Regions from separate parts of the Cryptosporangium sp. NPDC048952 genome, predicted to be linked through region 1. Evidence: riboswitches for the same ligand, from Rfam matches in the RefSeq annotation. Region 1 holds a riboswitch; each other region holds the start of a gene.
What was found. Region 1 has a riboswitch for cobalamin ahead of ACGFY5_RS06115 (putative cobaltochelatase). Riboswitches for the same ligand answer to the same signal wherever they lie in the genome.
Positions count from the first base shown of each region.

Region 2: another riboswitch for cobalamin. It lies ahead of ACGFY5_RS07245 (ABC transporter substrate-binding protein); the one in region 1 lies ahead of ACGFY5_RS06115 (putative cobaltochelatase).
Region 3: another riboswitch for cobalamin. It lies ahead of cobN (cobaltochelatase subunit CobN); the one in region 1 lies ahead of ACGFY5_RS06115 (putative cobaltochelatase).
Region 4: another riboswitch for cobalamin. It lies ahead of ACGFY5_RS11865 (CbtB-domain containing protein); the one in region 1 lies ahead of ACGFY5_RS06115 (putative cobaltochelatase).

Region 1 is NZ_JBICTY010000001.1:1,297,686-1,300,658, reverse strand. It holds gene ACGFY5_RS06115 (putative cobaltochelatase) at 1-1,101, opposite strand, end outside; cobalamin riboswitch at 1,198-1,324, opposite strand; gene ACGFY5_RS06110 (phosphoribosyltransferase) at 1,441-2,109, opposite strand; gene ACGFY5_RS06105 (response regulator) at 2,151-2,903, opposite strand; gene ACGFY5_RS06100 (histidine kinase) at 2,900-2,973, opposite strand, start outside.
Region 2 is NZ_JBICTY010000001.1:1,528,729-1,531,701, forward strand. It holds gene ACGFY5_RS07245 (ABC transporter substrate-binding protein) at 1-973, opposite strand, end outside; cobalamin riboswitch at 1,030-1,210, opposite strand; gene ACGFY5_RS07250 (heme-binding protein) at 1,295-1,720, shown strand; gene ACGFY5_RS07255 (SGNH/GDSL hydrolase family protein) at 1,735-2,355, opposite strand; gene ACGFY5_RS07260 (MMPL family transporter) at 2,503-2,973, shown strand, end outside.
Region 3 is NZ_JBICTY010000001.1:749,460-752,432, forward strand. It holds gene ACGFY5_RS03460 (precorrin-8X methylmutase) at 1-123, opposite strand, end outside; gene ACGFY5_RS03465 (precorrin-3B synthase) at 120-1,520, opposite strand; cobalamin riboswitch at 1,621-1,745, shown strand; gene cobN (cobaltochelatase subunit CobN) at 1,799-2,973, shown strand, end outside.
Region 4 is NZ_JBICTY010000002.1:787,203-790,175, forward strand. It holds gene ACGFY5_RS11860 (CbtA family protein) at 1-745, opposite strand, end outside; gene ACGFY5_RS11865 (CbtB-domain containing protein) at 745-951, opposite strand; adenosylcobalamin (AdoCbl) riboswitch at 998-1,091, opposite strand; gene cobF (precorrin-6A synthase (deacetylating)) at 1,136-1,897, opposite strand; gene ACGFY5_RS11875 (helix-turn-helix domain-containing protein) at 1,907-2,617, opposite strand; gene ACGFY5_RS11880 (STAS domain-containing protein) at 2,777-2,973, shown strand, end outside.

The DNA of each region.
Region 1 (2,973 bases):
ACCGTCGTCGGGACCGTTGGGACCGTCCGGGTCGTCGTCGGGGTCGTCGTCGGCGGCTTCCTGGAGGGCTTTGTCGAGCTGGTCCTGGTCCAGGCCGGGTGCGTCGAACGGGTTACGGCGGCGCCGGTGCGGCAACGCGAGTTCGGCGGCGCGCCGGATGTCGTCGTCCGTGACGTGGTCCCGCCCATTCCACGCCGCCAGCGTGACGGCCGTCCGCGCGGTGACGAGGTCGGCCCGGAGCCCGTCCACGTCGAACGCGGCGCACACGGCCGTGATCCGGCGCAGGGCGGCATCGCTCAGAGTGACGTCAGCCAGACGGGCGCGCGCCTCGACGATGCGTTCGGCGAGCTCGGCGTCGGCGTCGGCCCAGCGGGCTGCGAAGCCTTCGGGGTCGGCCTCGTAGGCCAGCCGCCGCCGCACGACCTCGGCCCGTTCGGCGGGCCGGCGGCTCGCCGTGACCTCCACCGTCAGACCGAAGCGGTCGAGCAACTGCGGACGCAGCTCGCCTTCCTCCGGGTTCATGGTGCCGACGAGCAGGAACCGCGCCGCGTGCCGCACCGAGACGCCGTCACGCTCGACGTACGCGCGGCCCATGCCGGCGGCGTCGAGGAGCGTGTCGACCAGGTGGTCGGCGAGCAGGTTGACCTCGTCCACGTACAGGACGCCCCGGTGCGCGGCCGCGAGCAACCCGGGCTGGTACGCCCGCACCCCCTCGGTGAGCGCCCGCTCCAGATCGAGCGCCCCCACCAGCCGATCCTCGGTGGCCCCCACCGGCAACTCCACCAACCGCGCGGGGCGCGTTTCGGCGGCCACGCCTCCAGCCGAGGCGCCGACGCCATCCGGGCCTGCGGGCGCCGGGAGATGCGGGCCGTCGGGGCATTGGGGGTCGGGGGCGGCCGGGTCGCAGGCGAAGCGGCAGCCGGTCACCACCGTGATGGGTGGGAGCAGGGCGTGCAGCGCCCGGACGACCGTCGACTTCGCAGTGCCCTTCTCGCCCCGGGCGAGCACACCACCGATAGCAGGCGAAACGGCGTTGAGCGTCAACGCCAAACGGAGGTCGTCCAGACCGACGACCGCGGAGAACGGGTACGGCGGAGTCACCCGCCGATCACGCACGAGGGCATGCCAGGATCCTTCCCGCGGGTGTCCACGCCCGCGTGTGCGATGGCCTGCGAGCAGGCTCGCAGGGAGCGGACGCAGTGTCCTGGCTCCCGGATCGAAGCGTGTCCTCGGCCTTCCAGCCGTTACCGGCCGTGACCATTGAGTGAGGTCGGCTCCCCGGTGACAGTGGCGGGACCGCGCCGGATTCTCACCGGTCTTCCTGCCCTCCGCTCGCCGTAACTGTGACTCACCACGTCCCCATCGTCAAAGGTGCGAGACGTGCGTCACCGCCGTCCGGGCGCCCGCGCTTCCTCGCTCACGGCGCGACAGTGAGCAGCCTCAAAGGCGCAACGCGGCCGAGTCACGGCGGGCCGCGGTCAGCTCCGCTTCCACCTCTTCGTCGGTGAGCTGCGGAAAGTCCCGGTAGTGGTACCCGACCGCGCGGAACTCCGGCGGCGCGCTCACGCACACCACGGCGTCCGCCTCGACGCCGAGGATGATCACGGCCTGCGGTGCGCACACCGGCGCCGCGAACACCAGGTGCGCGGGCCGCAGCGCCCGCAACGACCGCAGCGCGGCCCGTGCGGTGGCACCGGTCGCGAGCCCGTCGTCCACCACGACCACCGTGCGCCCCTCCACCACCGGCGCCGGTCGACCGCCCCGGTACCGCTCGGTGCGTCGCACCGCCTCGGCTCGTTCCCGCTCGACGTCAGGCTGGAGTTCCTGCAACGTGAGGCCCACCTGGCCGAGCAGTCCCTCGTCGAACAGCGCGGGGCCGTCGACGGTCACGGCGCCGACGCCGAGCTCGCGGTGCCACGGCACCCCGATCTTGCGCGAGACGACGACGTCCAGCTCGCCGTGGACCGCGGCGGCCACGGTCCGCGCGATCGGGACGCCACCGCGCGGCAGCCCCAGCACGAGGGGCACCTCGTGCTCCTTCAGGTGTTCGGCGACGGCGACCGCCAGCGCACGGCCCGCCTCCGCCCGGTCAGCGAAGTAGTCCGACATGTCGCACCTCCGGTTACCGCGGGTTACCCCGATAACCGGCGTCACACGCCTCCGAGACCACGTTCGCGGGCCAGGAGCAGCGCTTCTGCGCGGCTCGGTACCCCGAGTTTCGTCAACACGTTCGCGACGTGGTTGCGCACGGTCTTCGGGCTCAGGACGAGACGGCGGGAGATCGTGGTGTTGTCGTAGCCCCGGGCCACGAGGTCGAGCACCTCGCGTTCGCGGTCGGTGAGTTCGGGGAACGACACCGGGCCGGTGGTGCGGGCGCCGGACAGGTAGCTGATGGCCTGAGCGGCGACCTGTGGGCCGAGGATCACCTCGCCGTTCGCGACCGCTCGCACGGCCCGTTCGACCTCGGTGGGGGTCGCGCCCTTCAGCAGGTAGCCGCGGGCTCCCGCGCGCACCGAGGCCACCACCGACTCGTCGTCCTCGAGCATCGTGACGACCAGGATCCTCAGGTCGGGTAGCCGCCGGAGCAGTTCCCGGGTGGTCTCGACGCCGGAGTCGTCGCCCAGGTGCAGGTCCATGACGACGACGTCGACACCCGGTCCGATCACCGCGAGCGCCTCGGCCCGCGAAGCCGCCTGCGCCACGACCTCGACCCCGTCGAGGCTGCTCAGCAGCGCCGCCATCCCGAGTCGGAACACCGGATGGTCATCCACCACCCCAACCCGAATCCTCACACCGCCGCCGGGGCCGCCGGGGCCGCCGGAGCCACCGGAGCCGCCGGAGCCACCGGGGCCACCGCCGGCGGGGCCCGGGGCGTGGGGGGCGCCGTGGGTGGGAGGCGTCATGCGACGCCTAGCGGCAGGCCAGCCGCGACGCGGGTTCCGCCGGCGGCCGTCGGCTCGACGCACAGCGTGC
Region 2 (2,973 bases), 230 kb from region 1:
GTGAAGTCAGTCCCGCCGACACTTTCTCCACGGCCTGCACCGTGCGGACACCGGGATCCATGTCGGAACCGCTCAGCACGATGTACCGCTTGTTCTTCACCGCGGTGAGTTTGCTCGCGACCGGGTCGGACTCCAGGAACTTCACCTTCGCAGCGGCGCTGTCACCGTCGTCACCGCGGGTGAGGTCGGCCAGCACGAGCACGTCCGGATCGCGGTCGAGAATGCTTTCCCAGCCGGTCTCCGGCCAGAGCTGCTTGCTGTCGGCGAACGCGTTCTTCGCGCCGACCGCGTCGGTGACCAGGCCCGGTGTGCCGCAGCACCCGGCGATGTACGGCGTCTTCGTGCTGGAGTACCACCACGCCAGCGTGACGTCCTTCGCGTCGAGGCCGCCGGTCGCGGCGGCCATCCGCTGCCGTAGCGACGTGTTCAGGTCCGCGCCGCGGTCCTGCACGTCGAACAGGATGGAGAGGTCGCCGATCTCGCGGTAGAGATCGTCGATCGTCAGCGCGCGGGTCTGGGTGGCGTCCTGCCCGGTGCATTCGCTCGACGACAGGTACGTCGGGATCTTCACCTGGTCGAACTTCGCGCGGTCGGCGACGCCTTCGGCCGTGTAGGTGTACGCGAACGTCGTGTAGACGAAGTCCGGTTCCTCTTCGAGCAGCCGCTCGAACGACGGGAAGTCCTTGGAGATCCGCGGCACCTTCTCGTTGGCGGCCGCGAAGGCGGGCAGCACCGGGTCGCTCCACGAGGCCGTACCGGCCATCCGGTCCTCCAGGCCGAGCGAGAGCAACAGTTCGGACGCCGGTTGGCTGATCGAGACCGCCTTGTCGATCGGCCGGTCGATGGTCACCGTGCGTCCGCAGTTCTCGACGCTGATCGGGTAGTCGCCGTCGGGCGCCGTGGACTCGGCGTCCTGACCGCCGCAGGCCGCGAGGAGCAACAGGCTCGCGGCGAGCCCATGACGTAACCGCATGAGGTACCTCGTAGATCGCGGACCCGATCGCGAGGCCCGTAGCCGATCCGCCGCCCGAGTGGACGTCGGTCGCCAGCAGGTCTTCGGACTCGGGTTCGTCCGACCGCGGCGCCTTCCCAGGCGGGAAGCCCAGTGGCCAGTACCACGGCCGTCCCCCTCACCGCTGCGCGTCAGCCCCGGATTCGCACCGGGTTCCCTGACCCACCTCGTGGGTTGACTGGCTTCCCGACGGTAACACGCACGTCTTCAACGATTCTGTTGACGAAATGCAGGGCGCTTCGAAACGATGGCACCGAGCCGAACGAGGACGGGAGCCCCCGCATGTCCTATGTCCGCAACAAGCCGAGCATCTCCAGCGAAGCGGCAGCCGTGTTGATCGCCGCCGCACGCGCGAAAGCCGACGAGTTGGGCGTCGCGATGTCGATCGCGGTGGTCGACGAGAGCGGGGACCTCAAGGCATTCGACCGCATGGACGGTTCGGTGCACGTCTCCATCCAGCTCGCCCAGGACAAGGCGTTCACCGCGATCGGGTTCGGGCTGAGCTCGGACGGGTGGTACGACTTCATCAAGGACGACGGCCCACTGGCCCTGGGGGCGCCGGCCGCGATCGACCGGCTCGTGACGTTCGGTGGTGGCTATCCCGTGGTTCTCGACGGGGCGATCGTCGGTGGCATCGGGGTCAGCGGCGGCCACTACTCGCAGGACATGACGGTCGCCCAAGCCGGCCTCGCCGCCCTGGGTGACTGACCCCGAACTAGGCGTCAGATGGAGCCGGTGGCGCGGGCGGCGGCCCGCGCCGCCGCTGCCCGTACGGACGGCGCGAGCGCCTCGGCGATGCGGGCATAACCCGCACTGGAGGGGTGAAAACGGTCGGCGCTGAACAGCGACACGTCGGTGGCGAACCCGGCGGAAGTGTCCAGTGCGTGCGCGGCGATCACCGCGCCCGCCGCCTCGGCCGCCCGGATCTGCGCCTCCTGCAGCGCCAGGCTCGCGGCGCGCACCGTCGGACGCATCGGCACCGGCACCCACGGCACGACGCTCAGGTCGGGCGCCGGCGCCACGACGACCTCGGCGCCTGATTCGCGTAGCGCCCCGACCGCCGCCCCGAGCCGGGCGGCGGCTTGCTGCGGCGGCACCAGGCCCGTTAGGTCGTTCGCACCGATGACGACCAGTGCCAGATCCGGCTTCCACGCCACAGTGCGCTGCACCTGCGCGGCCAGGTCCTGGCTACGGGCCCCCGGCACGGCAAAGACACGGACGTCCGTCGGGTGGCCGTCCTCGATCAGACGTCGGGTCAGCCGCGCGGCGACGGTGTCGTCGGCGCGAGCCGCGCCCTGCCCGTAAGCGATCGAGTCGCCCAGTACGGCGAAAGAGAGTGCCACGTCCGGTCCAACGTTCCGCGACGGTCGGAATTGCTTACTGGATCGTGTGAGTTAAAGCTCACAGTACTAGCCGCTCGGCTAGCGGGTAGGCCGGAGGGAAGGCACGATCTGACTTGGTGTCGTCTCCGTTCCGACCGAGGATCCACATTGGCAACCCTGCTGTACCGACTCGGCCGCGGTTCGTTCCGCCGGCGCAAACTCGTGGTCGCCCTCTGGCTGGTGGTGCTCGTCGCCCTGGGTGGTGCGGCGGTTGCCTTCAAGGGCGCGACCACCAACGACTTCGCGTTACCGGGCACCGAATCGCAGCGTGCGCTCGACGCCCTGGCCCGTGAGTTCCCCGCGGCCAGCGGTGCCACCGGCACGATCGTCGTGGCTGCTCCGGAAGGCAAGACGCTCACCGATCCGTCGTTCGCGGCGGCGATCAAGGGCCTGGTGAAGGAGGCCGCATCGCTGCCGGGTGTGGTCGGTGCGGTGGATCCGTACAGCGCGCAGGCGCTCACCCCGGACGGTCGGTACGCGCTGATCCAGGTGCAGTTCGACAAGCGCGCCGACGAGGTCACCGAGGAAGAGCGCGCCGCCTACGAGGAGTCCGGGCAGGCCGCCTTGGATTCCGGGGTG
Region 3 (2,973 bases), 550 kb from region 1:
GATCATGCGGACCGCCACCCGGGCGACGTCCTCCGGCAGGCCGCTCAGGTCGGCCTCCGCTCGGATGATCGCGAACGAATGACGGTAGATCTCCGCGCCGTCGCGGATGTACTGCCCACTCAACGGTTGGTCCTCCTGGCGGCCGCTACGGCCGCGGGTAGTTCGTCGACGGTGACTTGCTCGCCGTCGACCTGGTATCCGTCTGCGGTGGCCAGAACATCCACGTGGACGCCAGCCGGGTGCCCGCAGCGCCGTTCACACCCAACGAAGTGCACGGGCAGCACGGTCCGCCCGTGCGCCGTGCCGGGGTGCGCCGTGTCGGGGTGCGCCGCGGCAGGGCGCGTGGAGACGGGGCGCTGCCCCGTGGGCGCACGCTGCGCGAGGCCGAGGCCGAGGCCGAGGGCGACTGCGGCGTCGGCTCGGACGTCTGCGCGGGACTTGGCGCATCCCGGGAGACCCGTGCAGGCCGAAGCGCTCGCCCAGGGGGACGCCGGGTCGGTGATCAGCCCGGCGTCGGCCAACGTGGCCAGTGCCATCGGGTCCGCTCGCGGCAGCACCACACCCCGCCACGGAGTGACGATGATCTCCTCCCGAGCCACCGCGGCAATCACATCCATCTGCGCCCCACTCAACCGTCCCAGCGGCACCCCCACCGCCACCCCCACGTCCCGCGCTCCCGCGTGCGGCGCTCCCGCGTCGTCAGCGTGCGGCGCTCCCGCGCCATCAGCGTGCGGCGCTCCCGCGCCATCAGCGTGCGGCGCTCCCGCGCCATCAGCGTGCGGCGCTCCCGCGCCCGCCGGGTGCGGGGCCACGGCGACGACACCCAGGGGGGTGGACGCGGGAGGGCTCGGGGACTCGGGGGCCGACGGTTCGATGCGGGCGCACGCCAAGGACTCGTGCATTCGGCTCGCGACGCGCGGCACCGCGTCGTCGAGCTCGGAAAGACGCCAGGCCTTGGAGGCCTGAGCCGCGCGCTCGGCGAGAAAGCACCGCGCAGCGGCGATCAAGGCCGGAACGGCCTGGTCAGGACGAACCCGCAGACCGCTGTCGACGCCAGCCAACAGCACCGGGACGGTGTCCGAGCCGAGCAGAACGGTCACGTCGGCACCCAGCGAAATCACGTCCCGATCGGTGTCGATCGCGAACAGGAACCGTCCGGGCAGCTCGGCCAACTCCAACGAACCACACAGCGCACGATCGAGCGCGTCAACAACCCCGAAAACACCGCCGAGGGGCGACGCGACGATGTTCCGGACCCGTTCGTGCGTGGCCGAGGGAAGCAGTCCGACGTCAGCCAGCCGATCAGCGAGCGCGGACGAATCCGTCACGCCCCTGATCTGCAGATTCCCCCGCGACGTGAGCTCCAACGGGGCGAACGACCGCAACACGTTCCACTGGGTGAGGCTCACCACACCACCGGGGATCCGCACCCGCGCCAGGCCACCGTCCGCAGCCTCGTGCACCTGCAACGCGCCTGGGCAGCTGTCTGCAGCCTGGCGGAAGGGCACGGCGGTGGGCATAGTCCGGATGCTACGTGTCGCTCCGGTGATCCCCATTGGGCCCACTTGACGATTGGGACCCTGATCACCAGTGTTGAAAGGCCATGAGCGGTGTCAGGTGGAGGAAGCCGGTGTGAATCCGGCGCGGTCCCGCCACTGTTACCGGGGAGCGATCTCGCACTCGAAAGCCACTGCTGCGAAGCGGGAAGGCTGCGGGGGAGCGCCGATCCGGGAGCCAGGAGACTCCAGACGCCGCTGACCACGACCCGGGGCGCGGACCCCGAGTGAGGACGCCCTGCGTGATTCTGCTGCTCTCGACGTCGGACACGGACCTGCTCTCGGCGCGGGCGAGCGGCGCTGACTATCGGCTCGCGAACCCGGCGCGTGTTTCCGTCGACGACTTGCCGGGGCTGACCGACGGGGTCGACCTGGTCGTCGTCCGGATTCTCGGTGGGCGCCGGTTCTGGGAGGAGGGGCTCGACGCGCTCCTGGCCGGGTCGTTGCCGGTGATCGTGCTCGGTGGGGAGATCGCGCCGGACGCGGACCTGATGCAGCTCTCGACGGTGCCGGCGGGGGTCGCCGCCGAAGCGCACGGGTACCTCGCGCAGGGCGGCTCCGAGAACCTCACGCAGCTGCACAACTTCCTCAGCGACACCGTTCTCCTCACCGGCCTCGGGTTCGAGCCCGCCACCGAAATGCCCACCTGGGGCACCCTCGACCGCACCCCGAGCGCCACCGGAACAATCACCAAAGCACCCACCACCAAAGCGCCCACCACCGCGCCCACCACCAAAGCGCCCAGCGCCGCCGCGCCCAGTGCCGCCGCGGCCGCCGCCGCTGCGCCCGCCGCCGAAGGCGCCGCGGCAGAAGCGCCCGCCACCGAAGGCGCCGCCACCGAAGGCGCCGCCACCGAAGGCGCCGCGGCAGAAGGCGCCGCGGCAGAAGGCGCCGCGGCAGAAGCGCCGGCTGCGCCGCGGCCGACCGTCGCGGTGCTGTACTACCGCGCGCACCACATCGCCGGGAACACGTCGTTTGTCCACTCCCTCTGCGACGCGATCGAGAACGCCGGCGGGCAAGCGCTCCCCGTCTTCTGCGCGAGCCTCCGGACTGCGCCCGACGAGCTCCTCGCCACGCTGAAGAAGGCCGACGCTCTCGTCGTCACCGTGCTCGCCGCAGGCGGAACGAAGCCCGCCACGGTCAGCGCCGGCGGCGACGACGACGCCTGGGACGTGGGCGCACTCGCCGCCCTCGACGTCCCGATCCTGCAGGGCCTGTGCCTCACCAGCAGCCGCGCCACCTGGGACGCCAGCGACGACGGGCTCTCCCCACTGGACAATGCGACCCAGGTCGCGATCCCGGAGTTCGACGGCCGGATCATCACGGTCCCGTTCTCGTTCAAGGAGATCGACGCCGACGGCCTCACCGTCTACGTCGCCGACCCGGAACGGGCCGCGCGCGTGGCCGGCATCGCGGT
Region 4 (2,973 bases), on a different contig from region 1:
GCCCGAAGACCAGCCCGAACGTGCCCCACATGATCAGCTGCGCACCCACCGAGTACAGCCGGAAGAACGCCAGTACGTCCGCGGGGAAGCCCTCGTAGACGATCCGACCGCTCGGGTCACGCAACGGCTCCGGCATCTCGGCGATCGTCGGAAGCAGCAGCATCACGATGCCGACCGCGACGACGTACGCGCCACCGGCCAGCAGTGCCGCGTTCCAGTTGCCGAACCGCGCCGCCAGACGCTGCCCCAGCCACACCGCAGCACCGAGCAGCACGAGCGACGCCAGCACCATCGCGAGGTACAGCCCACCCCGGGTGGAGATCGTGTCGTCGTCACCGACGGCGGGCGGGTTGGCCGGGTACTTCAGCCAGGGCACCAGGAACAGCCCGACGAACGCGCCACCGGCGACCAGCAACGCCAGCACCCGTGGCCGCACGGCCCCGACCCGCCCCAGGCAGATCATGTAGATCACGGTGGCCAGAAGACCCATCGCGATGCCGAACACGACCAGACCGGTGCCGATACCGATGTTCGCCTGCACCGTGCGGCTGAACACTTCGGACTCGGCAGCCGGGATCGGGATCCCCGCCGCCCGGTCGAGGGCCTCCTGGGCAGCGCCCCGGCCCTCCTCGTAGTCGATCGCCTGCTGGATCTGCGGCTCGGCGAAGATGCGCGCGAACACGAACGCCAGCAGGCCGCCGACTCCGCCGGCGAGTGCGCCGCGGAGTAAGAGCTTCAGTTCCATCAGTGGCAGGGGAAGCCGAGGAAGTGACGCGCGTCGTGGATGTACTCGTGGACGTGCGCGTCGTTGCCGAACACCGACGTGGCGCCCTGATCGACACCGATGAAGTAGTAGGCGAGCAGCGCCAGCAGCACGGCAGCACCGAGGTAGACAGCACCCCGTGAGCCGGAGATCACTACCGGTGTCGCAACAGCAGACGGACTGGTCACGTCGAGCCTCCTCTGGGGATCGTGCGTCCCCTGTTCGAACGGGCCTCGTGACGGCACCAGTATCTGACTCACCGACCCGGAGGCCGGCTCACAGTGGCGCGACCGTGCTGGACTTCCACCAGCTTCCTCGCGCCGCCACGCTCCAGGCACCGTAGGCCCGCGAAAGGCTCCCGGTCAACGTGAGTTAGCGCTCCCTGCGTCGGATGAGGTAGGTGTCCATGATCCACCCCTTTTGTGCCCGTAGCTCGGCGCGCGTAGTGGCAACCCGATCCGCGACCTCGTCCAGCGGCCCAGCGATCAGCACCTCGTCCGCCCCACCCAGGTAAGCCCCCCAGAACAACGACGCGTCCTCACCGGTGAACCGGCGGAACGCCAGGCTCGCGTCCAGCATCACGACCAGGTCCAGATCGTTGTCGTGGTGGCCGTTCGCCACCCGCCGACCGGTCGTGACCACCACCGCACCGGCAGTGCGCGTCAGCGTGATGCGGTGCCGCGCGGCGAGCACCTGCACACTGCTGATGCCCGGCAGCACGTCGTACGCACACGCCACCTGCGCGCGTCCCACGATCGTGTCGAGCATGCGGATCGTGCCGTCGTAGAGCGCCGGGTCACCCCAGACCAGGATGCCCGCGGTGCCCTTCTCGGGCACTTCGACGCGCAGCGCGTGCTCCACCGCTGCCGACCGCGCATCCCGCCAGGCCTCCACGGCCCCCGCGTAGTCGTCGGCGGTCCGGTCCCGCGGCGGGTCGGCGATCGTCACGACCCGGTAGCCGTCGGTTCCGAGGAACCGCTCCAGGATCGCCTGCCGGGCGTCGGTGAGCTCCGCGGTCGTCTCTCCCTTGTCCAGAACAAGGAACACATCGACGCTACGCAGCGCATCGACCGCTTCGACGGTGAGCAGGCCTGGGTCGCCCGCCCCGATACCGATGACCCGAATGTGTCGCACCACCGCAGACTAGGTGTCGCGCCCCTGGTGGGCGCTCGCGACCCGGCGTTCCAACACGATCGCGGCGCGGTGGACCGCAGCCGCCGACCGTTCCGCCGAGCGCCCGGCGGGGGTGGCGATCTGCAGTGCCGCCCGCCCGCCGGCGGGGAGGCGTACCGGCACCGCGTAACACGTCAGGCCCGGCATCACGTCCTCGTCGTCGACCGCAGCACCGAACGGCCGGCGCCGCGCGGACGAGTGCCCGCCGAGTACGACACCGGCAGCCGTCGATCCGGGCATCTCCGACCCCGCCCGGGCATCGATCGGCAGCGGGTCGCGCCCGGGCACCATTTCCAGCGCGACGAACGACTCCCCGCCCGCGACCACCAGCGACACCGCGGCACCGGTCTGCTCCCGGAGTCCCTGGATGACGCTCGTCGCGGACGTCCGCAGCCCGGGGACCGGTTCGACGCGCTGCGCGAGCCCGAGCAGGTCGGCCGAGAGCGTCCAGTGACCGTCGCACCAGTCGACGGCCCCCGCGGCGCGCAACTGGCCCAGCATCCGGTGGACGGTCGGGCGCGGCAGCCCGGTCAGCTCCGCGACCCGGGTCACCTGCGCGACCTGCCCGGCCAGCGGTAAGGCGCGCAGCACCCGGAACGCGCCGTCGACGACGCTGCGACCGCCGGCACCCGACTCCATCACGACCCCGATTGTCCGATGCCGCGCAACCAGGCCGGCCATGCATCGAGTCTGGCGCCACCTCGCACAGCGGAGCTGACTACCGCGGGAGGTGGAGACAGCTGCAGTACGCCGGAGGACGGATTACACTGCACAGCGGGTTCGGCCGAGAGCCCGGTCACGCACATCTGCCCCACGGCAGACCTGACCGGAGGTCTCTCGATGCCTGACGTCTGCCCCCTCTCCGTCGCCGTGCACCACGACGAGTTCGCCGTCCGCCTGGAACTGAACGGCGACCTGGACATGCAGACCGGGCCGCTGCTGCTCAGCGCGATCGACTCGCTGCTGCCACCGGCCGACGGCCCGGTCGTGCTCGACTGCTCCACCCTGCGCTTCATCGACGCCCGAGGGCTGAGCGC